3 regions of the Puribacter membranae genome follow, and region 3 is predicted to be linked to each of the others. Evidence: predicted binding sites of a transcription regulator. Region 3 holds the regulator's gene; each other region holds the start of a gene.

Region 1 (10,651 bases), 290 kb from region 3:
GTAAAGATCCGGAGAAAGCCGAAAACGGCATTGGCGATCAACGCGTGACCGAAGACCAACGGGTTGCGGATTTCATCATCGGCCAAACCGGTGCGACCAAAATCAGCACCTGGCTGGTGATGGAAGGCGGTGGCATCGAAGTGGATGGGCAAGGCACGGCTCTGTGCACCGAGAGCTGTATTTTGAATCCGAACCGCAATCCGAATAAAAGCAAAGCGGATGTGGAAGCCGAATTGGCGCGGATTTTAGGCATTAAAAAAGTCATTTGGCTGCCCGGCGTGCGCGCCAAGGAAATTACCGACGGCCATATTGATTTTTACGCGCGCTTCGTGGGGCCGGCGCAGGTCGTTTACACCTTGGACAATGACCCCGACTCGTCCGATTATCATGCCACGCAGGAACACAAACGCATTTTGTCCGCCGCCACTGACGCGCAAGGACGGCCGATTCGCGCCATTGCCTTGGATACGCCGAATTTTGAGGATGTGGAGAAAACCGTGGTGGCGCGCAATTGGAGTTCAGGCAAATCCAAATTCAATGCGGACGGCTTTGCCGCAGGCTATGTCGGATTTTATCTGGCCAATCAATGCGTGCTGATGGCGCGCTTTGGCGATGCGGCGGCGGATTTGCGTGCGTTTGAACAGATTCAAGCGCTCTATCCCGATCGTCGTGTGATGCAAATCACCACGGATGGCTTGGCCAATGGTGGTGGCACGATCCATTGCGCCACGCAACAACAGATTCGGGTTTGAGCGGACGCTGAGCATTGAAAAAAGAGGCGATCAGCCTCTTTTTTCGTGCCGTGTGCTTGAATAGATGGGCTTATTCAAGTGGTCTTTCGCTTTTTGTCGCGACAAGGCTTTGACTCGCTACGGACAGTTGGTTGGCCGTCACGCACGGCTTATTTTTGCGCGAGACTGCGCTCCAATTCAGCGACCTGCTGTTCCAATGCTTCTAATTTTTCGCGCGTGCGTGCCAGCAAGGCCACTTGCACGTCATATTCTTCGCGCGTGACCACGTCCATTTTTTGCAGTGCGCCGATCAAAAAGGTCTTGGCGTTTTGGCTCAAATCGCGCAGCGGCGAGTTTTGTACCCATTGTTCGACGGTGTCTTGTGCGGTTTTGCTCCACGGGCTGTTCATGTGTGTCCTCTTTGATTGACTTAAAACGAAAACGGCGCGGGTTTGCGCCCACGCCGTATTATCGTTGATTTTTGTCGCTTTATTGCGCCAAATGCGCACGCATTTTTTTCATCGCCGCCGCTTCGATTTGGCGAATGCGTTCGGCAGAGACGTGGTATTTGTCGGCCAAATCGTGCAGGGTTTGGCCTTTGCCTTCGTCATCGGCCAACCAGCGCGCTTCGATGATGTCGCGTGAACGCTCGTCCAACACGTCCAGCGCGGCGCTCAAACCGGATGATTGTAAGCGGTCACTCTCGGCACGCGTCAAAACCTGCGTCGGCTCCTGTGTCTCGTCGGCCAAGTAGGCAATCGGCGCCATCGCCACGGCATCTTCGTCGTCGTTCATGCCGCCGTCAATCGCGATGTCGCGACCGGTCAGGCGTTGATCCATTTCGATCACTTCCTCGGGTTTGACGCGCAGGACTTTGGCGACGTTATGCACCTCTTCCTGCGTCATGTGTTCGCCGGTTTTCATGCTGCGCAAGTTGAAAAACAATTTGCGTTGTGCCTTGGTCGTGGCGATTTTCACCATGCGCCAGTTTTTGATGATGTATTCGTGGATTTCCGCCTTGATCCAGTGGATGGCGAACGACACCAAGCGCACGCCGCGCGTCGGGTCAAATCGTTTCACCGCTTTCATCAGGCCGATCGAGCCTTCTTGAATCAAGTCGCCTTGCGGCAGGCCGTAGCCCATGTAGTTGCGCGAAATCGACACCACCATGCGCAGGTGCGACACCACCAATGCGTGTGCGGCCTGTAAGTTGTTCGGGTCTGCGCGGTAAGACATCGCAAACTCGTACTCTTGTTCAGGCGTGAGCATAGGCACCGCGTTTACCGCGCGGGTGTATGCGTCCAAATCACCCAAGCTCGGCACTGCGAGCAATTGGTTGTATTTGGCTGAATAAGGGCTCATTGCGTATGTGGTCATATCTGTTCTGTTCTCCATGCGGTTGATGTATCCCATCAACTCGATGATGCCGCGTGAGAGGCTGGCATCGGTTTGTCTGATGGTATTTTAGCACTCTTTTATCGAGAGTGCTAAAACGCGATCAGCGCTATTAATTAACGCGTTGGTGTGCGATTAGTTGACTAATATACTAAAGAATTATCGTGGTGAGAGTATGGCGAAAGCGTGGGACAATCGTGGATAAGGTGTAAAGTTTTGTTAAGTTGAATACAGTGAAAATGGCCTATGGCGTGAGCAGTTCGATGCCATTGGCCTGTGCGTATTCGCTAAATACGGCTTCGGGCGCGCGATCGGTAATCAGCAGGTCAAATTGGTCCAGCGCGCCGATGTAAGCGGCACGCGTTTGCCCGAATTTGCTGTGATCGGCGATCAAAATACGCTGCTGCGAGCTGGCCAGCGCACGTTGCTTCATCGGCAGCTCCTCCAGATAAAAGCAGGTCACGCCAAAATCCAAACTGATGCCCGCAGCGGAAATAAAGGCTTTGTTCGGACGTAGGTCGTCCAGCTCATTGCGCGGGCCGATGCTGCTGAAAATGTAGTTGTCGCCCTTAAATTCGCCGCCACACAGAATCACGCGGCATTTGGGCTTGTCCTGCAAGGCTAAAAAGGTGTTGAGCGAGTAGCAAATGGCGGTGAATGCGATGTTGTCATCAATCGCGTCGATCAGATACGGTACGGTGGTGCCGCAGTCGAAAAATACGGTGTCTTCCGGCTCGATCAGCCGTGCGCCGAGTGCGCCGATGCGTTGTTTTTCAGCCACCAGCTTGTTTTTCTGGTCGGAGACAAAGTAGTGGCTGACGCTGCTGTTGTTCTGTTGGGAGACCAAATAGCCACCCAGCAAAACGATCTCGCATGGCTCGGCATGGATGTCGCGCCGTATGGTCATTTCCGAGACGTTGAGCTGCGCGGCGACCTCTTTCAGATGAATTTTTCCGGTGCGTTTGAGTTGTTGAGCGATTTTTTTGAGGCGCTCTTCTCGGCGGGTGAGTTCCATGGCTTGTCGAGGTGTGGGGAAAAGGCAATTTGCCTGCCAAAAATGTTATCAAAATAACAAAATTAATGCAAACAATATCGCTGATTTTTGAAATATTTAGGAAAAACCATCAAATTGTGATTTCTATATCAAAATATGTTGAAAATGTTATTGGATTCACATACTATGTGGACATAAAAATAATATTCTCCATGACTCGTTGAGCCATCAGTATTTGAAAAACAAGGTGCTGAGTACAGAGAATCAGTTGACGCCGGCATTGCAAAGAACCATCATAATAAGCAACCGGCGTTTTTTATCCCGAGCAGTGAAATGGTGGGAGGCGATGGCAGAATCATTTTTAAATGGACTGGAGTACACATGGATATCAAACAGTATGCACAACGCGCTTTGACACTGATGGATTTAACCAGTTTAGAGGACAACGACACCGATGAGAAAATCCGCCAACTGTGTGCGAACGCAGTGACGCCGTTCGGCCACACCGCTGCGGTGTGCGTTTATCCGCGCTTTATCGGCGTGGCGCACGACGCACTGGGTGCGGACAGCGCGGTTAAAATTGCCACCGTGACCAATTTCCCCCACGGTGGTGCCGATGTGGATTTGACGATCCGCGAAACCGAGTCCGCCGTGGCGGCGGGTGCGCACGAGGTGGACGTGGTATTCCCGTACCGTGCGTATTTGGATGGCGATATGATGGTCGGGCGTGATTTGGTCGCGGCCTGCGCCGAGGTCTGCCATGCGCGCGATGTCTTGCTCAAAGTCATCATCGAGTCGGGTGAATTGGTGAGCGAGCGCGTCATTCGCTCGGTCAGCGAATTGGTGATTGACGCGGGTGGCGATTTTCTGAAAACATCCACCGGCAAAGTCAACATCAACGCCACACCGGAAGCCGCGCGCTATATGATCGAAACCATCCGCGCCAGCGGGCGTCGCAATTTGGGCTTTAAAGCCGCAGGCGGCGTGCGTACGGTACAGGACGCGATGGTATACCTCGATTTGGCGCGCGAGATCATGGGCGCAGACTGGGTCAAACCGGCAATATTCCGCTTTGGCGCATCGGGTTTGCTGAACAATCTATTGGCAACGTTGAACGACACCGATACCACGATCAACCACAGCAATTATTGAACATCATTTTGAACACAGAATAAGGAGAACACCATGCTCACACAAGAAATCATCAAGAAAAAACGCGATGGCGGCATACTGAACGCCGAGGACATTCGCGCCTACGTCAGCGGCGTGACCGATAATAGCGTCAGCGAAGGGCAAATCGCTGCGATGTGCATGGCGATTTTCTTCAACAAACTGAACATCGAAGAGCGCACCACCCTCACCCTCGCCATGCGCGACTCGGGGCGCGTGCTGGAATGGAAAGACCTGCAATTGAACGGTCCGGTGGTGGACAAACACTCCACCGGCGGCGTGGGCGACGTGGTCTCGCTGATGCTCGCGCCGATGGTCGCGGCTTGCGGCGCGTATGTGCCGATGATTTCGGGGCGCGGCTTGGGGCATACCGGCGGCACACTGGACAAACTCTCTGCGATTCCGGGCTTTGACACCTTCCCCGACCCTGAAAAGTTGCGCCACATCGTTAAAACCGCCGGTGCGGCGATCATCGGCCAGACCGGCGATTTGGCGCCCTGCGACAAACGCATTTACGCCACGCGCGACATCACCGCGACCGTTGAGTCGATTGATTTGATTACGGCGTCCATTCTGTCGAAAAAACTCGCCGAAGGCTTGGACAGCTTGGTGATGGACGTGAAAGTCGGTAACGGCGCGTTCATGCCGACCTACGAGGACTCGGTAGCGCTGGCGCAATCCATCGTTGATGTCGCCAACCACGCAGGATGCCAAACCACCGCCCTGCTCACCGATATGAACCAAGTGCTCGCCTCCAGCGCGGGCAATGCACTCGAAGTCGCCGAAGCCGTGCGCTATCTGCGCGGCGAGCAAATCAATCCGCGCCTGCACGCTGTGAATATGGCGCTGTGCGAACAGCTGCTCATCAACGGTGGCTTGGCCAAAGACAAAGCGGATGCGAACGCGCAGCTCGAACACGCCCTGCGCAGCGGTAAAGCGGCGGAATACTTCGCGCGTATGGTGGTGGAACAAGGCGGTCCGGCGGACTTCGTCGAAAACTACGCCAACTACTTTGAAGCCGCGCCGGTCATCAAACCGCTGTTCGCGCCGCAGACAGGGACTTTGCGCGCGATGGACACGCGCAGTGTCGGCATTGCCGTGATTGGCTTGGGCGGCGGTCGTCGCGTCGCCACCGACGTGATTGATTTGCGTGTTGGTTTTGACCAAGTATTGCCTTTGGGCGCAAAGGTTGATGCGCATACGCCGCTGACCGTGATTCATGCCAAAGACGAAGCGGCGTGGCAACAAGCGGCGCAGGCATTTTTGGCTGCGGTGACGATTGATGAACAGCCGTATACACCGACGCCGGAGATTTATCAGATCATTCGTTGATACAATAGAATTTGCGCGCTTAAAACAGAATTAAAACAGCATGCAAATGCTATAGGATCTTAAAAAATAAGCCGTCATTCCCGCTTGCGCGAGAATGACGGGGGTTGATTGAATGTTAATAGCCTGTTGGTAACCCATTTGGGTTTGACATTTGACTCCTAATATTGAAAAAGGAAGACGATGAAACGAGCCATTATTCTCATGTTGGACTCATTTGGCATCGGTGCGACGCCGGATGCAGCGGCATTCGGCGATGCGGGCGCGAACACGCTCGGCCACATTGCACAGGCATGCGCGCGCGGCGAATGCGACCAGCGTGCCGCGCAGTACGGCGCTCTGTATGGTGATGCGGTGCGCACGGGGGCATTGCACTTGCCTAATCTGACCGCACTCGGCTTGGCACAGGCGAATGCCGAAGCGACGGGGCAGTTTCCGACGGGATTGAATCCGAATGCCGAGCTGATCGGCGCGTATGGCTATGCAGCTGAATTGTCTTCCGGCAAAGACACGCCGTCCGGTCACTGGGAAATGGCGGGCGTGCCGGTGCTGTTTGACTGGGGCTATTTCAGCGACAAAACCAACTCGTTTCCGCAGGAGCTGCTTGATCGCATCGTCGCGCGCGCGCAGTTACCCGGCTACCTCGGTAATTGCCACTCCTCGGGCACCGTGATTTTGGATGAACTGGGTGAGGAGCACATCCGCACGGGCAAACCGATTTTCTACACCTCGGCGGATTCGGTATTTCAGATCGCCGCGCACGAGGGACATTTTGGTTTGGAACGCTTGTACGAATTGTGCGAAATCGTGCGCGAGGAGCTGAACGATTACAACATCGGGCGCGTGATCGCGCGGCCGTTTGTCGGCGAACGCGCGGGTGAATTTGAACGCACGGGCAACCGCCACGATTATGCGGTGGAGCCGCCTGCGCCGACGGTTTTGCAAAAACTGGTCGAAGAGCGCAGCGGCGAAGTCATTTCCATCGGCAAGATCGCCGATATTTATGCCAACGTCGGCATCACGCACAAGGTCAAAGCGACCGGCTTGGCCGAGCTGTTGGACGCAACGCTGGCGGCGGTGCGCACGGCGAAGGACAACACCATGATATTCGCCAACTTGGTTGATCTGGACTCCGCCTACGGCCATCGACGCAATGTCGCAGGCTACGCGGCGGCGCTGGAGTACATCGACGCGCGTTTGCCTGAGCTGTATCCGTTGCTCGGCGCGGACGACATCGTGGTGTTGACCGCCGATCATGGCTGCGATCCGACGTGGCGCGGCACGGATCATACGCGTGAGCATGTGCCGGTGCTGCTGTATGGCAAAAACATTGTGCCGCGCAATTTGGGCGCACGCACAACCTTTGCCGATATTGGGCAGACGCTGGCGCGTTATTTTGGTACCACGCCGATGGCGTACGGAACCGATTTATTAAAGGAGTAACAATCACATGGCCACCCCACACATCAATGCCGAAATGGGCGATTTCGCCGACGTGGTGCTCATGCCGGGCGATCCGCTGCGTGCAAAATTCATTGCCGAAACGTATTTGGATAACGTGCGCCAAGTGTGCGACATCCGCAATATGTACGGCTACACCGGCACGTACAAAGGCCGCCCGATTTCGGTCATGGGGCATGGCATGGGCATTCCGTCGTGTTCGATTTATATTAAAGAATTGATCACCGATTTTGGCGTGAAAAAAGTCATTCGCGTCGGCTCGTGCGGCGCGGTGCGACGCGATATCCATGTGCGTGACATCGTGATTGGCTTGGGCGGCTGCACCGACTCCAAAGTCAATCGCACGCGGTTTAAAGGGCATGATTTTGCCGCGATTGCCGATTTTTATATGGTGCAGGCGATGGTCGAGGCGGCCAAAGCGCACGGCACGCCGGTGCACATCGGCAATATTTTCTCAGCGGATTTGTTCTACAACCCCGATACCAGTCTGTTTGACACGATGGAGCAGTACGGCATTGTTGGGATTGAAATGGAAGCGGCGGGTATTTACGGCTTGGCGGCTGAGTACGGCGCCAAGGCTGCGGTGATTTGTACCGTGTCCGACCACATCCGCACGCAGGAGCAGGTGTCGGCCGCGGAGCGCCAAACCAGTTTCAACGACATGATGATTATTGCGTTGGAGTCGGTGCTGATTGGCGATCGGCAGGATGCGCATAGTTTTTAAGAAAATACGGAAAAAGTAAACCCCCACTTTTTCCGTGCTTAACATTGGAAACTTTGTCAGGGAAACCCTGACAAAGTTTGAGCAAAATCAAAGCGTTAACATTGAGGATACTGTCAAGTATGCTTACCTACAGAAATCCTTGCGCTGAAAATCATATTTATTCCGCATTTTTTTAAAACGAGAGCGCTCTGTTAAAAAGCACGAGATGTTGCGGCTGCGTGTGGGTAATAATGACTATGCTTGGGCTTTAAACCCAACTTTATCCCACGCACGCCATTCTTCATCGATCAAATAGCTGGTCAGCGGATGGGCTTCGCGCCACGGGCGTTCAATCTGCCATTGGATTTTTTGGTTTTTGAATTTCAGCGGCGCTTGTGGCAAATCAATGTCCACGCGCGCATGCGCCAAAATCACCGCCAGCCGCAAGCACAACACATGCGCGGGGAAATCAACGTTGCTGCTCAAAATCGCGCTGTGTTTGCGCAGACCACCGACTTGCGCACCAATCAAATCCGCCAAATAACTTTGCGCAAAGCGTGAAAAGCCCGCCAAATCGGTATTCGCCATCAAATACGCGCCGTGACGGTGGTAGCCGTCGTGCGACACCGCCATGCCGATCTCGTGTGTCATCGCCGCCCAACTGAGGCGTTGGCGCGCCAAATCGTCTGCATTCGGTGCAATTTGCGCGTACAGCGCCATGGCCAATGCATGCACGCGCTGTGCCTGTGTCATATCCACGCTGTAACGTTTCATCAGGCGCATCATGGTTTGCTTGCGCACGTCCAGACGCGTATTGCCGCCACGCAATTGTTCGAGTAAATCGATCATCACGCCTTGGCGCAACGCGCTGTAACACGGACGCATTTCCTGCACGTCCAGCGCGTGAAACAGCCCCATCAACACCGCCAGACCACCGGCCAAAACCTGCGCGCGTTGCTCGCGCATGGTGTCGGCGAACGGCCATTTTCTCGGCTCTTTGTTGAGCATCAGTTGTACCAGTTGATTCATGCGTTCGCGCGTGATCGGATAGGTTGTGTGTTCTTTGCCCGGACTGTCTTTGTTCAGCATCACACACAATTCGGCGATGGTCTCGATCGTGCCGGATGAGCCGACCGCGTATTTCCAGTGCTGCGCGCCAAAGGCGGCTTTGCCCTCTTCAAAGGTTGCCGATGCCGCAATGACCGCCTTTTCAAATGAGCGTTTGGTCGGGCGACCGTCAGGGAAAAATTTGAGCGTGTGCGATACGCAGCCGATGCGAAATGAATTTAACTCATGCGGCGTGAAATTGCTGCCCAGAATCACCTCGGTCGAGCCGCCGCCAATGTCCACCACCAAACGATGCTCGCCGTCCTTCGGTAAATCGTGTGATACGCCCAGATAAATCAATCGTGCTTCCTCACGCCCCGCGATGATTTCGATCGGGTAGCCGAGCGCGGCCTGTGCCGGTTTGAGAAAATCCTCGGGGTTTTTCGCACTGCGCAAACTTTGCGTTGCCACCGCGCGCACCGCATACGGCGCTACGCCGCGCAAACGTTCGGCGAAACGCTCCAAACATTCAACCGAGCGAGCAATGGCTGCCGGTGTTAGATTGCCATTTTCGTCCAAGCCCGCACCGAGGCGCACCGGTTCTTTGTAGTAATCAATGCGCACCAGTTGACCATGCTCCAGCCGCGCCATTTCGAGGCGAAAGCTGTTGGAGCCCATATCGACGGTGGCTAAAATTTGTCCGTTTTTAATCATAAGGTGGGTTTGTCAGGATAATGAATTAACAGCGCTTGGGCGCAATGCTCATGGCGATCAATAAAGTCAATGAGCGCCTTCGTTAAGCGCATTGTAGACCTTGTATTGTCAGAGGGAATGGTATTCAGCAAAAAATCCAACTCAGAGGGATACAAATCAAGCGTTTTTTCTAACTCGATATTCAATAATTCTCTTTCATGAGCAATTGCATGGGCGCTCATTGAGCTATTGAGCAGCGCTTTTTGACGTAAAAGAATATTTTTGCCTGCCTCGGTGGAGAACCAGTCTGACATTTTTTCCAATACCAATACGCGGCGCTCGCCCCACTCCGAATCATGACTGACTTGAATGACTGCTTGCATTAATTTCGCGTCTTGCCCCATGAGGTCAGAGCAGTTTATCTCGGTGGCAGATGCTGTTTTGTAGGCTTGTATATGATCTAATTGATGATCCTGCACAAAATAATCAACCAATCCTTCGCTGGGTTGCCAATCATTTGATTGATCTTGTGCATATAGCGCTGGGGTTACGATGCAAAGCAAGAAGCAATAAGTCAGAGCGGCCCACCGTTTGATCAAACGGGGCATCGTTATTCTCCCAGCAACGCCTGTGCAAACTCCTCGGCGTCGAAGGTTTGTAAATCCTGCACGCCTTCGCCCACGCCGATGAAGTACACCGGCAAGTTGCGCTCGACCGCGAGTGCGGCGAGTACGCCGCCTTTGGCCGTGCCATCGAGTTTGGTGATGATCAGGCCGGTCAGTCCGATGGCTTCGTCAAAGGCTTTGACCTGCGCCAATGCGTTTTGCCCCATATTGCCGTCCAGTACGAGGATGATTTCGTGCGGTGCGCCGGGCAGGGCTTTGTCGGCCACGCGTTTGACTTTTTTCAATTCGTCCATCAGGTGCAGTTGCGTGGGCAGACGTCCGGCTGTGTCGGCAATCACCACGTCCAATTGTTTGGCCTGCGCCGAGGCGATGGCGTCAAATACGACCGCCGCCGGATCGCCGGATTCCTGCGCGATCACGGTGACGTTGTTGCGCTCACCCCAGACGGCGAGCTGCTCACGCGCCGCTGCGCGGAAGGTGTCGCCCGCTGCGAGAATGATCT
Region 2 (10,651 bases), 410 kb from region 3:
GCTTTGTACGGCGTTAAACACCAAACCAAAGGCCAGCAACAAACTCAGGGCAAAGGCAATGCCCAATGGACGCGAGCCTAAGCCTTGCTGAATGTAGTAGGCTGGGCCACCGCGATAGGTACCGTCGTCATTTTTGACTTTAAAAATTTGTGCCAATGTCGCTTCGACAAAGGCCGAGGCCATGCCCAGCCATGCCGTCACCCACATCCAAAAGACCGCGCCCGGCCCGCCAATGCTGATGGCCGTGGCGACACCCGCGATATTGCCCGTGCCGACGCGACTGGCCAAACCGGTGGCAAATGCTTGGAACGAACTGATCTGATTCGGGTCTTCGGGTTTGGCGAATGTGACCTGTGTCGCGCGTTTGAGTGCACGAAACTGTACGAAGCCAAAGCGCACGGTGAAATAGATTCCCACCGCGAGCAGCAGATAAATCAATACATAGCCCCAAAGGACATCGTTGATGGCGTTAATAATATTGTGCAGTGTCTGCATGTATTTCTCCTTTGTGGATGAAACGGCAATTATGGTTTTATTTTAATAACGGAGTACTGCTTTTGAAGGATCAATTTTGGTGCATTGAATTCAATGATGGGCAATATGAGATTAAATGAACCGAAGCAGGGCGCTAATTTACCATTTATGGATGAAATGTGTTTGTTATTTTTATGTAAATTTTGTTAAAAAATATATTTTTATGGCTTTTTTATAGAGTTATTTTTTATTTTTTAAGATTTTATTGAAAAAGAATGCTCGTTCGATAAAAAACAACCCCGCCAGAGGCGGGGTTGAAAATCAATCAACATTTGAATTACTGTGCGGCAGGCTGACCGACAAACACTTCCACACGACGGTTTTGCGCACGGCCTGCTTCAGTCGCATTGCTGGCGACCGGTTGAACCGAGCCTTTACCTTCGGTGCTGATGCGGCCAGCGTTCACGCCTTTGGCAACCAAGTAGTTTTTGGTGCTGTCGGCGCGGCGTTGTGACAGCGGATAGTTAATCGCGTCCGAGCCAGTGTTATCGGTGTGACCAACAATGCGTACGGTCGTGGTGTTGTTCGTGTTGAGCGTGGTCGCAAAGGTATTCAATACCGTTTGCAAACGCGGCTGAATATTCGCTTGATTGACCGCGAAGCCTGCGTCGGCCGGAATGTCGAGTTTCAATTGATTGTCCGCCGTGCGGGTCACATCAATACCTGTGCCGGCGGTGGCGGTTTCCATCGCCGCGCGTTGTTTTTCCATTTGGTTATTCCAAACATAGCCGCCCAATGCACCGACTGCCGCCCCGATGGCTGCATCACGACCGACTTTATCACTGCCCGTGGTTGAGCCGATGATGGCGCCTGCAGCTGCACCGGCCAATGCGCCAATGCCTGCGGAAGCAGCGGAACCAGGAGGGTTCATGTTACCTGTTGCACAACCTTGCAGAGCCAGCGCGCCGATCACAACGGAAGTCAGTAATACTTTTTTCATATAAATCTCCTTATCAATGGATTCTGCTGGGTTTTACCATCATGACGAGTGTCGTTGACGGTTCAGCGTCATGAGCAACAACACACTCGGAGTGTGCTGGGTTGACATTGTAGTTTAATTCTATTGATTGTGCTGTGAGCGGGCGAAATTATCTTATTTCTCAAATGCTTATATTCATTTCATGAAGTAAACATGGAGATTATCCGAATATTAATGAGGATTTACCGTCAGATTGATGCATGAAAAATCCCCAGCCAAGGGCTGGGGATTTTGTATTGCTAAGTTAAGCGGTTGGGCAATTACATCATGCCGCCCATACCACCCATACCGCCCATGCCACCCATATCAGGCATTGCTGGTTTTTCTTCTGGAATTTCAGCGATCATGCAGTCGGTGGTCAAGACCAAACCGGCAACCGATGCGGCGTTTTGCAACGCAGTGCGGGTCACTTTGGTTGGATCCAAAACGCCTTGCTCAACCAGATCACCGTATTCGCCAGTTGCAGCGTTGTAACCGTAGTTACCGGTGTTGCTCATCACTTTGTTGACGATCACGCTTGGCTCGTCACCGGCGTTCAACACGATTTGACGCAATGGCTCTTCCATCGCACGCAGTACGATTTGGATACCGGCGTTTTGCTCAGCATTGGCGCCAGCCAAACCAGCGATGGCCGCACGCGCGCGCAGCAATGCAACGCCACCGCCCGGCACAATGCCTTCTTCCACAGCCGCACGGGTTGCGTGCAATGCGTCTTCTACGCGGGCTTTTTTCTCTTTCATTTCAACTTCGGTAGCAGCGCCGACTTTGATCACCGCAACACCGCCGGCCAATTTGGCCACGCGTTCTTGCAATTTTTCGCGGTCGTAGTCAGAGGTAGACTCTTCGTATTGTGCACGGATTTGTTTCACACGCGCTTCGATGTTGGCAGACACACCTGCGCCATCAATGATGGTGGTGTTTTCTTTGGCGATTTCTACGCGTTTGGCTTGACCCAAGTGCTCCAAAGTCACTTGTTCCAAAGTCAAACCGGTTTCCTCAGCGATCACGGTACCGCCGGTCAAAATTGCGATGTCTTCGAGCATGGCTTTACGACGGTCGCCAAAGCCAGGGGCTTTTACAGCGGCAGTTTTCAGGATACCACGGATGTTGTTCACAACCAGAGTCGCCAATGCTTCGCCGTCAACGTCTTCGGCGATGATCAACAGTGGACGGCCTGATTTGGCCACTTGTTCCAACGCTGGCAACAGGTCACGGATGTTGGAGATTTTTTTGTCGAACAACAAAACAAATGGGTTGTCCATTTCAACCACTTGTTTTTCCGCGTTGTTGATGAAGTACGGTGACAAGTAGCCACGATCAAACTGCATCCCTTCAACCACGTCCAATTCGTTTTGCAATGATTTGCCGTCTTCAACGGTAATCACGCCTTCTTTGCCCACTTTGTCCATGGCTTCGGCGATGATGGTGCCGATGGATTCGTCTGAGTTCGCAGAAATAGTTGCGACTTGAGCGATTTCTTTGTTAGAAGAGGTCGGTTTAGAGATTTTGCGCAATTCTTCGATCGCAGCGGCAACCGCTTTGTCGATACCGCGTTTCAGATCCATTGGGTTCATACCGGCGGCAACGTATTTCATGCCTTCGCGTACGACGGATTGTGCCAATACGGTTGCAGTAGTGGTTCCGTCACCGGCGTTATCCGCGGTGCGTGACGCCACTTCTTTCACCATTTGCGCGCCCATGTTTTGGAATTTGTCTTTCAATTCCACTTCTTTGGCCACAGACACACCGTCTTTGGTCACGGTAGGGCCGCCGAAGCTGCGTTCCAAAACCACGTTACGGCCTTTAGGGCCTAAGGTTACTTTTACTGCATCGGCCAAGACGTTCACGCCTTCAACCATTTTTGCACGGGCTGCATCACCGAATAATACTTGTTTAGCTGGCATAACTTTTCCTTCGTAAATGTTTGACTATAAAAAGTAGTTGTACTTGTGTACGTACTTTTCGATTAGTTTTGGATCACACCCATGATGTCTTCTTCGCGCATCACGAGCACTTCGTTACCGTCCACTTTTACGGTTTGGCCGGCGTATTTGCCGAACAACACGCGGTCGCCTACTTGGACGTCCAAAGCAACTTGCACGCCTTGGTCATTGCGTTTGCCTGGACCGACGGCCAAAACTTCGCCTTGATCCGGTTTTTCGGTCGCGCTGTCAGGAATTACGATGCCAGACGCTGTGGTGCGCTCGGCTTCAACTCGTTTAACAATCACTCGGTCGTGTAACGGACGAATGTTCATGGAAAGCTCCTTAATCCTCAAAATAGGTTTAAAATCAAATAGATAAAGCTGAAAAAACTTGGGGTGGTGCTGTTTTCAGAGAGAAATTAGCACTCTCACCCTCTGAGTGCTAATTATGATGGCTGAATGTGATTATTTCAAGGGCAGGCGTAAAAAATTATGATAATCATTCTGGCTTTATAATGAGGTGGTCGGGTTAAGCCATAAAACAACAATGAAATAACGATGAAACAACGATGACAGCATCGAACCCAATATAAGGAGTACCCAAATGAGGACGCGGTGGTTTGGCTGGTTTTTGTGTGGATTTTTAGGTTTTGGCTGCGGCGCGGCGATGGCTGCGGATGACATGATTGAGTTTGCCATGGATTTGCACAGCGCCAGCGGCGATCTGTCTGCGGCACAAAAACAGGATTTGCTGGCGCAGGAGTGGCGTGTGTTAGCGCTTTATTATCCTAAAACCACGACGATGGGGTTGAATTCCAGTTGGAGCCGCTGCGGATTTTTATCAACCCCATGCCTTCAGTCCGATACAGAGAACGTTACTTTACCTGCCTCGGCGGTACGGCGTGAGGGTGAGGTGCTGCATTTTGCTTTACCTAAGCGTTCTCCTGAACGGGGATTTTCGCAGTTAGAGCACGTGATTGTGCGGACTCAATTAAACAGAGAGCGTGATCCGTTTACGCTGGAGTTTTCCGCTGCCTTGGGTGCAGAGGGTGAGGGAAGTGCGCATTTTCCTGTGGTTTTGAATGGCGGTGCTTATTTATTAACAGGAACGATGCATGTGCAAGGGCGCTCGTTTACGGGTATGCCTGGGTGCAATTTATCGCTGCCCGTCGAGTGCGTCGGCTGGGATGAGGCCAAAGGGCGTTATACCTTTCGAACTCGGCATCCGTATGCCTTGTATTTTCAAATTTTTAATCCGCAGAATGTATTTGACCTGCCGGCGAAAGAGCTGAAAAAACCTTATCCGAGCGCGCTGGCTCAGGTGGATATTTACAGAGCGCAGATGTTTGAACAGCGCAAGGAGGGTCGGCACATTACCTTGATTAATATTGAAGGACGACAGTCTGAAAGTAAGGGGCAAGGGTGCTTTTCCAATGATGTGGTGTATCAGATTTTGTGGGTGGATCAGCAGCTGGTTCGCTATCTGCGTCGTTATCCTGACCCGAATCAATGTGTGGGTCATGTCGATGATCTGGAGTGGGGGGCAAAAGGTGAGCTTCTGATGTATTCGGGGATGCGGGTTGATTGGGTCAATCATGGCTCGCGCGTGACTTACTTTGATTGGAATACCTTCTGCGAAAAAATTGACAGCACTGCATTTCAAAAATGTAATGCTGCGCCAGCCACCGCAGCCAAAATCGCTGAAGTCCGCGCGCAGGCGCAAAAAGTGCGGGCGTGGTTCAAATAGCTGTATCTAACGGAATGGATCAGCGGTTGTCTTTTTCTTTTAAAAATAAGAATTTTTGTTGCAAGTTTGTGTAAGTGCTTTTATCGTAATGCTCCATTGAGCTCAAAAAAGTTCAATCGGTGGGCAACAGTCACGGTAACCCCGTGGCTTTGCCCGATCAAAACGAAGTGAAGGCTTTTCTATCCGAAAAGTACTTGACAGTCTTTACCTGTATTAGTTAAGACTTAATCTGACGTTTTGTTTATCATATAGGAAACAAAGGAGTCAGAAATGAACACTCAATCAAGTCACAAGATTATCAAAAATAAATTAGGTTTGCTCAATTTAGCCCAAACTTTGGGCAGTGTCTCAAAAGCCTGCAAGACGATGGGATTTAGTCGAGACAGTTACTATCGGTTTAGAGATTTGTATGAGCGCGGAGGTGAGGCGGCGTTACAAGAAATCAGTCGCCGTAAACCGATACTCAAGAACCGTATCGACCCGTCAATAGAAGAAGCGGTGGTCAACTTCGCCATAGACAAACCCGCGTATGGACAGCACCGAGTGAGCAATGAATTACGCAAAGTTGGCGTATTTGTTTCAGGTGGTGGCGTTCGTTCCATTTGGTTACGCCATGACTTAGAAACCTTCCAGAAGCGACTCAAAGCATTATCAGCCAAAATCGCACAAGACGGCATCATACTCACAGAAGACCAACTGTTTGCACTCGAACGTGCTCGCGAAGAGAAACAAGCGCATGGTGAAATCGAAACCGAACATCCAGGCTATTTGGGTTCGCAAGACACCTATTACGTCGGCACGATTAAAGGCGTGGGGCGGATTTATCAACAAACCTACATCGACACTTACTGCAAGCTGGCGATTGTCAAACTGTATCAACAAAAACACGCCATTACTTCGGCTGATTTGCTTAATGACCGTGTGATACCGTTCTATGAGGCGCACGACATACCGCTGTTACGCATCCTTACAGACCGAGGCAGTGAATACTGTGGCAACCGAGAAACGCATGAGTATCAGTTATATTTGGACTTAGAGGACATTGAGCACACGCGTACCAAGGTCAAGCATCCGCAAACCAATGGCATTTGTGAACGTTTCCACAAAACCATACAAAACGAATTCTACGCCACCGCATTTCGGCGTAAAATATACAACAGTTTGGAAGAGTTACAAGTCGACTTGGACGCATGGGTGCTGGATTACAACGAGCAACGAACCCACTCAGGGAAGCATTGCTTTGGTAAAACACCCATGCAAACTTTTTTAGATAGCAAACATATCGCTATCGAGAAACAACTGAATCGGACATTTCAGACAACCGAGTCAGTTTTAGCGACAGCCTAATAACTGTCTGTCAGGTCAAGTCGTGGCTACTACACTTTACCACAAGTGAAGGAGACAACCATGTTGCATGTGAATGCACCAACACACAATCCATTTTATTTGTCCATGGGCGCTTTATCCGCGCCAGCGCTGGCTGATCTGGCGCCATTTTTCAACAATCTTCCCGAAAATTCGTATCAAGACGGCGGCTTTCGCAAACGTCGTTTCAGTGCGTTTGTCTATGAAAACGGCAGCGTGCGTCGCTTACCCAAGCGAGCTTTTGCGCAGTCGGAGGATATTAATCATGGGTCTTAGGAAGCAGAATGCTACAAAGGTTGATCACGAAGTAACTTAAGAATGACTTTATATAAATCAGTCTTACGGTGATTAAACCTAAATTCAGTTTCCTTCAAGTGTAGTAAAAAAGTGTTTTTCGGAACGCCGTTAAACTGCATCAAACGACGTTTGGCATAACTCCAGAATGATTCTATCCCATTTACATGATTAGAACCATTCACAAACTCATCTGCACCGTGATTGACCCGAAAGTGTTTATCAAAGCCGATGTCCACCAAGCCATCATAACCACGCCAGCCATCGGTGTGAATGATACTATTAATATCTGCTTTTCCGCGGATAATGGCTTGCAGACTGGCTTTTGAAGCATTCGGCACAATCTCAGTGTAGATGTTTCCATCGCGTTTGAGTAAGCCAAACACGATGGTTTTACCTGAAGCTCCTCGTCCGCGTTTACCACGTACTCGATGCGGACCAAAGTAAGATTCGTCGGCTTCTAATTCGCCTTTAAGCGGTGAGGCTTGCTGGCAAACAATCGCCAAGCGACGACGAATCTTGAGGTATATGCTGTTGATTGAACGGACGGATATACCGCTTAATGCGGCACATTCGGTTGCTGTTAAATCTAGAGCAAAATACCTTAAAATCTGACGAAACTTTGCTTCGCTAATTTTTGAATGGTTGAAGTACTTGTTTTTCATTTGGTCTCAAGAGCTTAGCGCTTATTTTAATGCGTTTGCTTCCTAAGACCCTAATCATTTTCAAGGCGGCGTGGTGCGTGAGTACGAGGATATGGAGGACGCATGCTGCGCCAGTACCGGTTTTCAGGAAATGATGGCGCACTTTTGTGCGCAGGCGAAGCTGGCCGAGGGCGTGGAAATCGAAATTCATCAACTGCGTATTTTTGCACAACCCAACGGCATGGCCGAGGTCGCACCGGAGGGCGTGCATCAGGATGGCTTTAATCGCATTGGGATGTTCATGATCAATTATGAAGACCTCAATGGCGGCGAAATCCGCGTGCATCAGGCCAAAGACAGTCCGGCTTTTATCGAGCGCCGTTTCCAAGAGGGTGAGTACATTGTGCTCAATGACGCGCTGTTTTGGCACGATGCCAACGACATTCATGCCACGCGCGCGGATCGCCCGGGTAATTATGATTTGTTCGTTGTGACCGCACGTCAGCCGGAATAACGGAATAAGGGAGTTTTATGATCGTTCACGATAGTTTGACGCAGGTAGCGCGCGTGCGTGCGCTGCTGCCTGCTTTGTCACAAATAGCCCCTTCCGGACGCACGCCGGTTTTTTTTGATGCGCCCGGTGGGGCGCAGGTGACGCAACGGATGCTGGATGCGATGACGGGCTATTTGTCCCGCTATAACGCGAATTTGGGCGCGCCGTATTTTTCCAGTCAGCAAACCGTCGCGGTGATGCAGCAGGCACGCGAGTCGGTGGCGGCTTTACTTAATGCGCAGGCTGAGAATATCGTCTTTGGTCCGACTGCGACCAATTTGATGTTTGGTTTTTCGCGGGCGCTGAGTCAAACGTGGCAGGCGGGCGATGAAATTATTGTCAGTGCGCTGGATCATTATTCCAATGTGTCCTCGTGGCAGCGAGCCGCGCAGGATCGCGGTGTGACGGTGCATCAGGTGCGCCTGGATCCCGAAACCTTGGATTTGGATTATGCGCATTTGGCGCGTTTGCTCAATGCGCGTACGCGATTGATCGCGGTGACTCATGCCTCGAATGTCAGCGGTCAGATTGTGGATGTGGCGCGCGTGGTTGCCTTGGCCAAAAGCGTGGGTGCATTGACTTTCGTGGATGCGGTGCATTACGCGCCGCATCATTTGGTGGATGTTCAGGCGTTGGATTGCGACTTTTTGGCGATTTCTGCGTATAAATTCACGGGGCCGCATGTGGCGGCTTTGTACGCAAAAACCGAGCATTTGGAGCGTTTACAGCCGTATAAGGTGGAGCCGGCCGCGTGCGTGAATCCGCATCAGTGGGAGCAGGGCACGCAGAGCTTTGAGGGTTTGGCTGCGTTGAGCGCAACGGTCGAATATTTGGCAGATATGGCTGCGATGGTCGGATTGGCCGGGCATGCAGCTGCGACGGCCACGCTGCGCGAGCGGCTGGTTGCCAGTTTTGCTTGGATGCATCAGCACGAGCAGGATTTGTCGGCGTATTTCTTGGAGCGTCTGGCGGCTTATCCGCAGATTACTTTGTATGGACGGCGCGAAGTGCAGGGGCGCACGCCGACGTTTGCTTTTCAGATTGCGGGGCGTTCGCCGCGCGCATTCAGTGAGTTTTGTGGTCAATACGATGTGTGCGTCGGCGATGGGCATTTTTATGCGCAGGGTTTGGTCACGCTTTTGGGGTTGATGGAGCAAGGAGGCGTGAATCGTTTGGGCTTTTTGCACTACAATACGCGATCCGAAATCGAACGGTTTTTTGAATTGCTCGATGTGTTTTTATCCCAACCCTGAATATTTTCATCATGTCCCTACTGATTGCCCCACCTGTTATCCCTGTTGATCAATGTGTTGTAACCATGCGTGCGCAAGGGATGGTGGTGATGGGGGCGGCCGATGTGTGCGCGGCGGTGGATGTGCCTATGGAGGCGCTCGCCGCGCTCACGCCTGCGTGGGATCGTCTGTGTCGCGATGAATACCTCAAAGACGGCGGACGTTATCGCTTGCGGCGGCATTCGTGCTTTGTCGTGCGTGATGGCGCAGTGTCGCAAACCGAACATCGCGCGCATTATCAGCCGGTGGAGTACAACGCTTTGCACGGCGGTATGCGGCGTTGGTTCGAGCCGATGGAGCAGGGCGTGGTTGCGCATCCGGCATGGCAACGTTTGATTCAGAGCGCGGCGCAGATGTGCTCGGAGGTTGCGCCAGTTGGCGAGGGGGCGGATCAATGGTACATTGAGGCGCATCAGTTTCGCATTGATACCACGGACGGCATTGGTCGTCCAACGCCTGAGGGCGCGCACCGCGATGGGGTTGATTTCGTCATGGTATTTTTGCTCGATCGCGTTGGGATTAAGGGCGCTGAAACCCGCGTATTTGAGGCGGACGGGCCAAAGGGGCAGCGGTTTACCTTGACCGAGCCGTGGTCGTTGCTGTGGATGGACGATGCAAAAGTGATCCATGAGTCCACGCCGATTCAGCCGGTCGATGAGCATGGTCATCGAGACACTTTGGTGTTGACCTTCCGACGGGATGGTTTTTTGGGTGATGATGAACTGGAGTCCTGAGTGCGTGCTCGAGGGCAAAAGCCCGAAAGCCACCCGAAAACTTGCGCTTTCAAGTAAAATAACGCGTTTTAATTAAACTTTGTCACCGCTATGTCTTGAGAGCGGTTCGAATCGGATTTATTTAAGTTATTTACATGAAAAATATACGTAATTTCTCAATCATCGCCCACATTGACCACGGTAAATCGACCTTGGCCGACCGCATCATTCACATGTGTGGTGGTTTGTCCGAGCGCGAGATGGAATCGCAGGTGCTGGACTCGATGGATATTGAACGTGAGCGCGGGATTACGATCAAGGCGCAAACCGCCGCACTCGAATACAAAGCGAAAAATGGTGAAATTTACAATCTGAATCTGATTGACACCCCAGGACACGTTGACTTCTCGTATGAAGTGTCGCGCTCGCTGTCTGCGTGCGAAGGCGCGCTGTTGGTGGTGGACGCGTCGCAAGGTGTGGAAGCGCAAACAGTGGCGAACTGCTACACCGCGATTGAGCTGGGTGTCGAGGTTGTGCCGGTGCTGAATAAAATCGACTTGCCCGCAGCCGAGCCAGCCAATGCGATTGCCGAGATTGAGGATGTGA
Region 3 (10,651 bases):
ACGAATTGGAACGCGTCTTAGGCTCGCTCAACAGCCTGCAAGAACGCGGCGAGTTATCAAGCGAAACGCACAAAACCCTGCAAAATCTCTGCGCGCAACTATCGCAACGCCTGACCAACAAACTCTTGCACGAGCCGACCGTCGGCGTGCAAAACCCCGACGAAACCGTGCGCCAAGCATGGCAACTGGTCTCCAACCACTGGCTCAACGATCCGCACACAGAGCCGAGCAATGACACCCCCGCCAACAATGACAATGGCGAGCATTAGCCAGTCTGCTCAGTCCAAACCATTTCGTATTATTGCGTACCACAGTGCCCATCGTATCATCTGACGCAGCCTATTTAAGCCCCAGTGGCGCGCACGCTTTGACCCCACGAACCGCAACTCAACCCCAATTCAGACGCTTATGAAACCCTCCATGCGCGACAAGCTCAATCAACTGATTGATCGCCACCTCGAAATCAACCAATTGTTGCAATCACCCGACGTCACCGACGACATCGACAACTACCGCAAACTCACGCGCGAGCTATCCGAAATCACGCCCGTGGTCGAAACCTTTCAACAATACACACAAACCGAAGCCGACATCATCAGTGCCGAAGAGATGCTCGCCGATCCCGAGATGAAAGCCTTTGCCAATGAAGAGATTCAAAACGGCAAAGAGCGTCTGGAACAATTGCAAGTGCAATTGCGCACCATGCTGATCCCCAAAGACGAAAACGACACGCGCAACGTCATGCTCGAAATTCGCGCCGGAACGGGCGGCGAAGAATCCGCACTGTTCGCAAGCGACCTGCTGCGCATGTACAGCCGCTACGCCGAGCGACGTGGCTGGCGCGTCGAACTGATGAGCGAATCACCGTCCGATTTGGGCGGCTACCGCGAAGTCATCGTCGAGCTGTCCGGCACCGACGTATACGCCACCATGAAATTCGAGTCCGGCGGCCACCGCGTTCAGCGCGTCCCCGAGACCGAAACGCAAGGCCGCATTCACACCTCCGCCTGTACCGTCGCAGTCATGCCCGAAGCGGCCGAAGTCGGCGAAGTCGAACTCAATCCGGCGGATTTGCGCATTGACACCTTCCGCGCGTCCGGCGCAGGCGGTCAACACATCAACAAAACCGACTCCGCCGTGCGTATCACCCACATCCCGACCGGCACTGTGGTCGAATGCCAAGACGACCGCAGCCAACACCGCAACAAAGAAAAAGCCATGAGAGTCTTGGTGACGCGCATTCGCGACGCACAGGTTCAGGCGCAGCACGCCGAGCAGGCCGCCACGCGCAAATCGCTGGTCGGCTCGGGCGATCGCTCAGAGCGCATCCGCACCTACAATTTTCCGCAAGGACGCATCACCGACCACCGCGTCAATCTGACGTGGTACAAAATCGATGCGATGATGGAAGGCGACTTGGACGATATGTTCAACGCTTTGGCCGCAGAATATCAGGCCGAACAGTTGACCGCATTGGGCGAGGATTGAGCAGGATTCATTCGGTCGCTCATCAAACAAAAAACCCGACGCGACGTCGGGTTTTTATTGATACTGCAAACGGGTATTACATACCCTTAGGCATATTGTCATAGAACGCCGACTTGCTGGCCGGAGCGCTCACACGACGCACACCCGTGAATTTGGTTTTCCAGTAGCCGGATTCCAAAGTGTCAAAACGCACACGCGAGCGCGAATTCGGCGCATGAACAAACATACCATTACCGACATAAATACCCACATGCGAATTGCTAAAGCCACGGGTATTGAAAAACACCATGTCGCCCGGACGCACTTCCGAGGTCGCAACGCGCTCACCCATTTGCGCTTGCTGCGCCGCCGTACGTGGCAAATTTACACCGACTGAAGATTTGTATACGTATTGAACATAACCGCTGCAATCCAGACCGGTTTCAGGGTTGGTACCGCCAAAACGGTATTTCACACCAATCAATTGCATGGCTTTGCCAAGTAATTTTTGTGCAAAACCATCATCAGCAGCCATTGCCGACGTGCTGCCCAAGCTCAAACTCAGAGCCGTTGCCACGACCGCAGCCGCTTTCATCCATTGTTTTAAAATCATTTGTTCTTCCTACGGCCACTGTTGCACCACGACGCGACAGAAAAAGTGTTTCGCGCCAACACACAGCAGCTTTGTTGTTCGATACGAACCACCAACCTCCCAATCGGCTTCGTTCGCTCCATCAACCTCTAAAAATTACGCCAAAATCATAGACTTAGCAAATTAACTGGGCATTTTACTCCCCCAAAAGAGGGTTGTCAAACCGAAGGCCGATTTAATTGCCTCTTTTGCATGAAAGTTTGGTTGCAAAACCGAGCATAATCATCAAAACAATCGGCTCACCCGATGCCGGATGAGCCGATAATTTTTGATTAAAATCAAAAAGTTGCGTAAAAATCAGATTACTGCGGCACATAACCGGCGGCAGCGTCCGCGCCATCACCAAAGAAAAAAGCTTCGCATTGTTTGAGCAGATACTGACGTGCGCGCGGATCGAGCATCGACAGGCGGTTTTCATTGATCAGCATGGTTTGGTGTTTGAGCCATTGCTGCCAACCTTCTTTGGAAATATTCTCAAAAATCTTTTGTCCCAATGCGCCCGGCACCGGTGGAAAATCCAGCCCTTCGGCCTCAGTACCCAAACGCAAACATTGAACCATGCGAGCCATAGTCACTCCCCTTTATTTTGAAATGGATTAAATTTTCTTCACAAAAATTTGTGAACGACGTTGCCAATTATAAATCTTCTGCCGATTATCGGGCAAATCATTGACCGTACCGGGCACAAATCCGTGCTTGAGGAACCAATGCGCGGTACGCGTGGTCAGCACGAACAATGCTTTCATACCCTCGCGACGCGCACGCGCCTCAATGTGTTCGAGCATCCGCTCGCCAAAACCCATGCCTTGCATCGACGGATCGACCGAGAAACAGGCCATTTCACCCATTTGTTCTTCTTTGAACGGATACAGCGCGGCACAGCCGAAAATCACATTATCGTACTCAAGTACGCTGAAAAATGGTAATTCGGCCTCTAATTTTTCGCGCCCGCGCGGAACCAGCGTCCCATCCTGCTCCAACGGAGCGATCAATTGCAAAATCCCGCCCAAATCATCGACCGTGGCCACACGCAGACTTTCCAAACTGTTCTGCGTGACCATACAGCCAACGCCATCGTGTTGGAACAATTCGAGCAACACACCGCCATCGAGCTTGGCCGGTACGATGTGCGCGCGCGGTACGCCCGCGTTGACCGCATCGCACACCGCCGCCAGCGTCTGGCGCAGGAAGCTGCCCACCGGCAAGGTTTCTTCCAGAGCCTCGGCCTGACGCACGTCCAAGGTTTGAATCTGTTCGCCGTGCTCATCCAGTACATCCTCGTGCGAGAGAATGATCAGTTTGTCGGCATGAATCTGACTGGCGACCGCTGAGGCCAACTCCGGCGTGGAGAGGTTAAACACCTCGCCCGTCGGTGAGAAGCCCAAAGGTGAGAGCAACACCACCTGATCGGCCTTGAGTTGCGCCTCGATCGCTTCGCGGTTGACCTTGCGCACCACGCCCGCGTGTTGGTAATCCACGCCATCCAGTACGCCAACCGGTTTCGCGGTGATGAAGTTGCCCGACACCACATGGATGGATGAGCCGGCCATCGGCGTATTCGGCAGCCCTTGGCTAAACGCCGCCTCGACCGACAGACGCACCGCACCGCAGGCCTCTTTGACCGCCTCCAGCGTATCGGCACTGGTGACGCGAATGCCGTTGACGAATTCGGATGGAATCTGGCGCAGCATCAATTGTTTTTCAATCTGCGGGCGGGCGCCCGGAATCAGCACAATGCGCATACCCATCGCAATCAGCAGGCTGACATCGAACACCAAATCCTGCAAATCGCCGTTGTCAATCAATTCACCGCCAAAAGCAATGACAAAGGTTTTGTTGTGAAAGGTATGTACATACGGCGCGACATCGCGCAGCCACTGCACGAACTGATGCGGCAGTACCGTTCGCATTTCTGCCACGGTAGTTTCAGTAGCGGGGGTGATCGGGGTCATGGGCATATCTATCGAATGAGCGGTAACAATTCAGCAGGCAAAACGAGTGCAAATGAGTGCATTGAGCACTGCCGCGCGGCCATCAGGTATCAAAGCAAATATAAAAATGGATTGAGGGCGAAGACTTTGTATTGTAAAACAAAGCGTTTTAAAAAGTGGATATTTTCCGACCGATCGCATCTATCTTTCGGCGAATGATCTATCTCCGCGTAGAACAGCAGTCCAACAAACAACGCCTGCGCCTTAGCCCAAACGCGCGCCGAGCATTTCCTGTGCGTGCTCACGCGTGGCGCTGGTGATGGTCACACCGCCCAACATACGGGCGATTTCGTCGATGCGCTGCGTCTCATCCAGCACATCGATGGTCGAATACGTCGCACCGTTCGCCGTGGCTTTCGAGACGCGCCAGTGGTGCGTCCCCTGCGCCGCCACCTGTGGTAAATGCGTCACACACAGCACTTGGCGACTGGCGCCAATTTGTGCGAGCAGTTTGCCCACGACCTCGGCGACTGCGCCGCCAATACCCGAATCCACTTCGTCAAAAATCAGCGTCGGCACCGGATTGACCGCGCTGGTGATCACCGACAAAGCCAAACTGATGCGTGCCAATTCGCCACCGGAGGCGACTTTGTGTAAAGCTTGCAGCGCCACGCCCGCGTGACCGGCCACTTGAAATTCAATCGCGTCCATGCCGAACGCCGATGGCGCTGCGTCGCTGATCGCGATATCAAAGCGCCCGCCGGTCATGTTCAGCGTCTGCATGCTCGCGGTTACGGCTTTGGCCAATTGTTTCGCGGCTTTTTGCCGCGCTTGGCGCAATTTGAGGGCATGTTGCTCAAACGCGGCGTAGGCATTTTGCTCGGCCAATTGCAGCGCGTCCAAATCCATGCCGTGTTGCAATTGCGCCAGTTGACTTTGCAAATCGTGCCAATGCGCGTGTAAATCCTCCGGCTCCACCCGCAATTTGCGCGCCTGCTCGTGCCACGCGCTCATGCGACGGTCGATTTCGTCCCAACGCGACTCGTCTAAATCGGCGCGCTGGCTGTAGTGATTAAGTGCATGACCGGCCTCTTGAATCTGAATCAAAGCCGAATCCAACAATTCAAGCGTTTCGTTCAGCCGTTCATCCAGTCGCGCCAACGCCGATACCGCATTCATCTGCTCGCGTACTTGGTCAGCCAGCGCGCGGTCATCCTCCACCAAAGCGTGCGCCGCCGCCGAACTGCCTTGGATCAAGGTGCTGGCATGTGCCAAGCGCGAATGCTCGGCGGACAGCGTTTCCCACTCGTCCGCCTGCGGCGCGAGCGTGTTCAGTCCATCCAATTGCCAGTTGAGCGCGTCGATGCGCTCACCCATGTGGGCGCTGTCCTGCTCGGCTTGCACACGCGCTTTTTGTACGTGTTGCCAGTGTTGGTAGGCGGCGCGCACGGCGACACGCAGCTCGCCCAGTTGCGCGTGGTTGTCCAGTAAATCGCGTTGTGACACGGGTTTGAGCAGTAATTGATGCGCGTGCTGGCCGTGAATGTGTACCAGTTGCTCACCCAAATCGCGCAATTGCGTCAGGGTCACACTCACACCGTTGACAAACGCGCGGCTCTTGCCCTGGGTGTCAATCGTGCGACGAATCAAGAGTGTATCCGCTTCATCCCCACTCAATTCCTGCTCGTCCAGCCACGCGGCGACTTCCTTTGAAATGCTCAATTCGGCGGTGATGTCGGCCTTGTCGGCGCCCTGCGCGACCAAACTTGCATCGGCGCGCTCGCCCAACAGCAAGCCAATCGCGTCAAGCAAAATCGATTTGCCCGCGCCCGTCTCGCCCGTGAGTACGGTAAAGCCCGACTCGATGTCCAAATCGAGGGCTTTCACAATGACGAAATGACGCAGACTGAGACGCACCAGCATGGTTAGCTCACTATTGAATTACAGAGGACGCGACGGATTGAGCTGCCAATTGAGTTTTTGGCGCAAAGTCGCAAAGTAGTTGTACGACAGCGGATGCCAGAACACCGCCTGATGCGGCGCGAGGCGGATGTGCAGTTGATCGCCCTGCACCGCGTAGGAAAACACTTGGGTATCGCAGTGAATCGCCGCTTCGCGTTTGGATGTAATTTCAAGCTGAATCCGACACGAATTCGGCAGAACAATCGGGCGATTGGACAAAGACTGCGGCGCCACCGGCGCAAGCGTGATTCCCGCCAACTGCGGGTGCAAAATCGGGCCGTTGGCTGCCAGCGAATACGCGGTCGAACCGGTCGGCGTGGCGATGATCAGCGAATCGGCGCGCTGGCGGTACATGAACTGCTCATTCACATTCACGTTCAGCTCCAGCATCCCTTCGACACTGCGCCGCGCCACCACCACGTCATTGAGCGCGGTTCCGGTGAACAGCACTTCATTCTCACGCACGACTTTGACCTGCAACATATCGCGCGCTTCCACCTCAAAACGCTTGTCTACGAGGATTTCGCGCAAAGCATTCGGCGCATCGGCCAGTGCAATATCGGTAATGAAGCCCAAATGCCCCTGATTCACGCCGATCAACGGCAAACCATACGGCGCGACCTCGCGCGCCACGCCCAGCATCGTACCGTCGCCACCGACCGAAATCAGCACATCAGCGGTCTGCGCGATCTGATCAAGCTCCACTCGCGGGTAATCGGTGAGCTGGAAATAATCATGCGTGCGCGCCTCAATCACCGCCTGCTTGCCCAAATCCGCAATGATGCGCAACACCTGCAACAGCGGCTCGGGCGAAGTGTCCGGCGCAAGCCGACCCACCACGGCGACCGTGCGAACGTCTAAATCATAGGAGCAATGGGGAAGGGTGCGGTTTGAATTCATGCGCGCATTGTAAAGCATTGCGTCAGTCGAAACAATCTGAACGCGGTACGACGTCGCGCAAAGCCAACTCAATGCAACCCAACGCGCTCATTTACGCCAAAATCGCCTCAATCGCACTCAACTCATCCGCCGCGAAGTCCAAACGCTGCAAGCACGCCAGCGAATCACGCAACTGCTCCGCACTGCTCGCGCCAACCAACACCGAAGTGATGCGCGGGTCTTTGAGCAGCCACGCCAGCGCCATTTGCGCCAGACTTTGACCGCGCGCCTGCGCCAACTCATTCAGCGCCCGAATCTGCGCCAATCGCGCCTCGGTAATTTGATCGCTTGTCAGAAAACCATGCGCCTTACCCGCACGCGAATCGGTCGGAATGCCGTGCAAATAGCGATTGCTCAACATCCCCTGCGCCAACGGCGAAAATGGAATGCAGCCAACGCCTTTATCCGCCAGCACATTGAGCAAACCCTCCTCCACCCAACGGTCCAACATCGAATAACGCGGCTGATGAATCAGACACGGCGTGCCCAATTCGCGCAGCATGTCGATCGCCTGCGCAGCCAACGGCGCAGGATAATTCGACAAACCGACGTACAACGCCTTACCCTGCCGCACCATCAAATCCAGCGTACTCATGGTTTCGTACAGCGGCGTGTCGGGATCGGGGCGATGATGGTAAAAAATATCCACATAATCCAGCCCCATGCGTTTCAAACTCTGATCCAAACTGGCGACCAAATACTTTTTCGAGCCAAAATCCCCATACGGTCCATCCCACATGGTGTAACCGGCTTTGGACGAAATAATCAATTCATCCCGATACGGGCGAAAATCGCGTTTGAGGATGGCGCCGAAGTTCTCCTCCGCCGAGCCGGGCGGCGGCCCGTAATTATTCGCCAGATCAAAATGCGTCACACCGCAGTCAAACGCCGTGCGCAGGGTCTGCCGATAATGCTCAAAGCTGTCCACGCCGCCAAAGTTGTGCCATAACCCCAAGGAAATCGCAGGCAGCTTCAACCCGCTGCGACCGCAACGGCGGTATTGCATGTCCTGATAACGATGTGCTTGTGCCTGATAGTTCATTGATATGCTCCCAATAAATGAAGTGATTAACAAATGCTCTCACCTCTTGGTGAGAGACTGAAATACAGTCACAGTAATAAATCCGTAAACACAAAACCGTCGCGCGCCACCGTTTCGCCCAGCGTAAAATCCACCGCCTGCGCAAACATGGGCCCGTCAAAAGCAAAGCTGTGAAATTCGCCGTTTTCACCGCACGGATCAACATCTGCGGGCAAGTCGCGCAACAGCGTTGCATCGAATATACGCCCCGCAAAGTCTTTGGACAATTGTTTCGGGTCAACACAGGTCAGCACCGATCGCAAACCCGCCACCACCATCGTTTGTGACAGTTCACGCGTATCCGAACCCCAGAGCGGGAAAATCGGGCTGATGCCCGTACCCTGCAAGCGCTCCTCTCGGTAGCGGCGCACGTCTTCGAGAAACAAGTCACCAAAGGCGAAATGCGTCACGCCCGCCGCCCGCGCCTGAGTGACGAATTCGCTCATGACTTGCGCGTATTGCTCGTTACTGCACGGATAGGGAATGTAGATGATCTGCAACGGCAAACCCAAACGGTCGGCCTGCCGTTGCAGCAGCTTGACGCGCACGCCGTGCATGGCGACGCGATTGAACGCTTGGTTCACTGTGCAAAACAGCCCCGCCAGTTCGATCTGCGGGTCTTGACGCAAGGTGTGCAGCGCCCACGCGCTGTCTTTGCCACTGCTCCATGACAGTAGGGTTTTGTGTTTGCTTTCGTTGATTGCATTGTGCATCGCTGTCCTTTGGGCGCAGTGTTTGGTTGCACTGTGTTTGGTTGCGCCGTATTTTGTATTGATAACATCGGCTCACACTATCACTGCGTGCGCGGTATTGTCAATCACACATCCCGCCAGTTTGTTACAATACGTCATACTTTTTTATGCACTTGATTTGACATGAGCTTAGACGAACGCGCCAGTCGGCTGCTAACCACTTTGGTACATCAGTACATCGCACAGGGCACGCCTGTGGGATCGCAGATGCTCACGCACAGCGCGGGGCTGGCGCTCTCGCCCGCAACCGTGCGCAATGTGATGGCCGAGCTGGAGCATCTGGGATTTATCACCAGCCCACACACTTCGGCCGGACGCATTCCGACACCGGCGGGCTATCGTTTTTTTGTGGACAGCATGATGACGGCAGGGCAATTTGCCGCCGAGGACACCGCTGAGTTCGCCACGCCGGAATTTTCCGCCGACACGCCAACGCGCATGGCGAACCAAGCGGCGCAAACATTATCGCAGTTATCGCAATTTGCGGGCATCATTGCCACGCCGAAACGCTCGCAGGTATTCGGCCACATTGATTTTCTGCAACTCTCGCCCAACCGCATCCTCGTGGTGATGGTCACGCCGGAGGGCGATATTCAAAACCGCTTGTTGCAGTTGAGCCAGAGCTTCACGCCCAGCCAATTGGTCAGCGCGGCGAACTATCTGAACAGCCACTACACCGGTAAAACCTTTGAGCAGATTCGCCTCGAACTCACGCACGAATTGCACCACCTGCAACGTGACGTGTCGTTTTTGATGCAGCAGGCACTCGCACAGTCCGAAAGCAGCGCCCACGACGACGAAACGCTGATCGTCAAAGGCGAGCGGCATTTGCTCGACGTGTCTGAGTTCACCAACAATATGGAACGGCTGCGCATGACCTTTGACCTGTTTGATGAGAAAACACGCTTGTTGCAGCTGCTCGAACACACGCGCACCGCAGGCGGCGTTCAGGTATTTATCGGCGGCGAATCTGAGGTTTTGCCGTTTGATGGCGTGTCGCTGATCTCCGCGCCGTACACGGTCAACAACCAAGTGATCGGCACGCTCGGCGTGATCGGTCCGTCGCGCATGGCGTACGAAAAAGTGATTCCGCTGGTTGATGTGACCGCCAAATTACTCTCGCGTGCGATGCAAAATTTCAATTGATTGAATTCATTTAAACCCAAAATACAAAGCTTTTCATGTCCTCACGCATAACCCAAGCCATTTTATTGATCAATTTAGGTTCACCCGATGCACCGACTGCGCCTGCGATTGCGCGCTATTTGGCGGAATTTCTCGGTGATCGCCGCGTGGTCGATATCCCCAAATGGCTGTGGTATCCGATTTTGCACGGCATCATTTTACGTCGCCGTCCGGCGCGGCTCGTACCGCTGTATGAGATGATTTGGAACCACGACGTCGCGCCCGAAAATGGCGCACCGCTCAAGGCCATCACGCAGGCGCAGGCGAGCGCCTTGCAGCAGCATTTGGACGCGCATCACGGCGCGCAGGCATTCAAAGTATATTGGGCCATGCGCTACCAAAATCCCGCCATCGGCGCGGTACTGCAACGCATCGCTGATGAAGGCATACAGGAAGTCATCGTCCTGCCGCTGTATCCGCAGTACTCGATGACCACCACCGAAACGGTGTTTGACGAAATAGATCGGCAGATTCGCGCGCGTGGCTTGACGCTCCAACAACGGCGCATCACCGAGTACCCCACGCATCCGCAGTACATTCAGGCTTTGGTTCAGTCGATTCAGGCATATTGGCAAACGCACGGGACGCCGGATTTTGCTGCCGGTGACCGAGTTTTACTCAGTTTTCACGGTTTGCCTGAGCGCAATGTCCGCCTCGGCGACCCGTATCAGGCGCAGTGCAA

The links. Region 3 encodes HrcA, which represses chaperone genes, less so after heat shock. Its sites were predicted from a motif close to TTAGCACTCNNNNNNNNNGAGTGCTAA; they were not measured.
Region 1: rpoH (RNA polymerase sigma factor RpoH) is a predicted target of HrcA. The motif match lies at 2,196-2,222, and genes of this name have one in related genera.
Region 2: ACZ41M_RS05525 (co-chaperone GroES) is a predicted target of HrcA. The motif match lies at 3,857-3,883, and genes of this name have one in related genera.

The regions. Positions count from the first base shown of each region.
Region 1 covers NZ_AP040167.1:1,812,035-1,822,685, reverse strand. The annotation lists gene ACZ41M_RS08820 (agmatine deiminase family protein) at 1-752, shown strand, start outside; gene ACZ41M_RS08815 (accessory factor UbiK family protein) at 902-1,141, opposite strand; gene rpoH (RNA polymerase sigma factor RpoH) at 1,221-2,093, opposite strand; gene deoR (DNA-binding transcriptional repressor DeoR) at 2,371-3,141, opposite strand; gene deoC (deoxyribose-phosphate aldolase) at 3,502-4,272, shown strand; gene deoA (thymidine phosphorylase) at 4,306-5,622, shown strand; gene ACZ41M_RS08790 (phosphopentomutase) at 5,803-7,062, shown strand; gene deoD (purine-nucleoside phosphorylase) at 7,070-7,804, shown strand; gene ACZ41M_RS08780 (Ppx/GppA phosphatase family protein) at 8,039-9,544, opposite strand; gene ACZ41M_RS08775 (hypothetical protein) at 9,541-10,131, opposite strand; gene ftsY (signal recognition particle-docking protein FtsY) at 10,134-10,651, opposite strand, start outside.
Region 2 covers NZ_AP040167.1:1,113,490-1,124,140, reverse strand. The annotation lists gene ACZ41M_RS05540 (alanine/glycine:cation symporter family protein) at 1-495, opposite strand, end outside; gene ACZ41M_RS05535 (YiaD family glycine zipper/OmpA-like lipoprotein) at 812-1,474, opposite strand; gene groL (chaperonin GroEL) at 1,774-3,417, opposite strand; gene ACZ41M_RS05525 (co-chaperone GroES) at 3,480-3,770, opposite strand; gene ACZ41M_RS05520 (hypothetical protein) at 4,042-5,184, shown strand; gene ACZ41M_RS05515 (IS481 family transposase) at 5,455-6,531, shown strand; gene ACZ41M_RS05510 (2OG-Fe dioxygenase family protein) at 6,592-6,825, shown strand; gene ACZ41M_RS05505 (IS1595 family transposase) at 6,837-7,508, opposite strand; partial or broken gene ACZ41M_RS05500 (2OG-Fe dioxygenase family protein) at 7,573-8,001, shown strand; gene ACZ41M_RS05495 (cysteine desulfurase-like protein) at 8,019-9,293, shown strand; gene ACZ41M_RS05490 (2OG-Fe dioxygenase family protein) at 9,359-10,066, shown strand; gene lepA (translation elongation factor 4) at 10,201-10,651, shown strand, end outside.
Region 3 covers NZ_AP040167.1:1,522,454-1,533,104, forward strand. The annotation lists gene hemA (glutamyl-tRNA reductase) at 1-269, shown strand, start outside; gene prfA (peptide chain release factor 1) at 409-1,488, shown strand; gene ACZ41M_RS07350 (C40 family peptidase) at 1,565-2,080, opposite strand; gene ACZ41M_RS07355 (oxidative damage protection protein) at 2,422-2,688, opposite strand; gene argA (amino-acid N-acetyltransferase) at 2,716-4,071, opposite strand; gene recN (DNA repair protein RecN) at 4,315-5,973, opposite strand; gene ACZ41M_RS07370 (NAD(+)/NADH kinase) at 5,992-6,912, opposite strand; gene mgrA (L-glyceraldehyde 3-phosphate reductase) at 7,004-7,993, opposite strand; gene ACZ41M_RS07380 (Dph6-related ATP pyrophosphatase) at 8,062-8,745, opposite strand; gene hrcA (heat-inducible transcriptional repressor HrcA) at 8,908-9,930, shown strand; gene hemH (ferrochelatase) at 9,966-10,651, shown strand, end outside.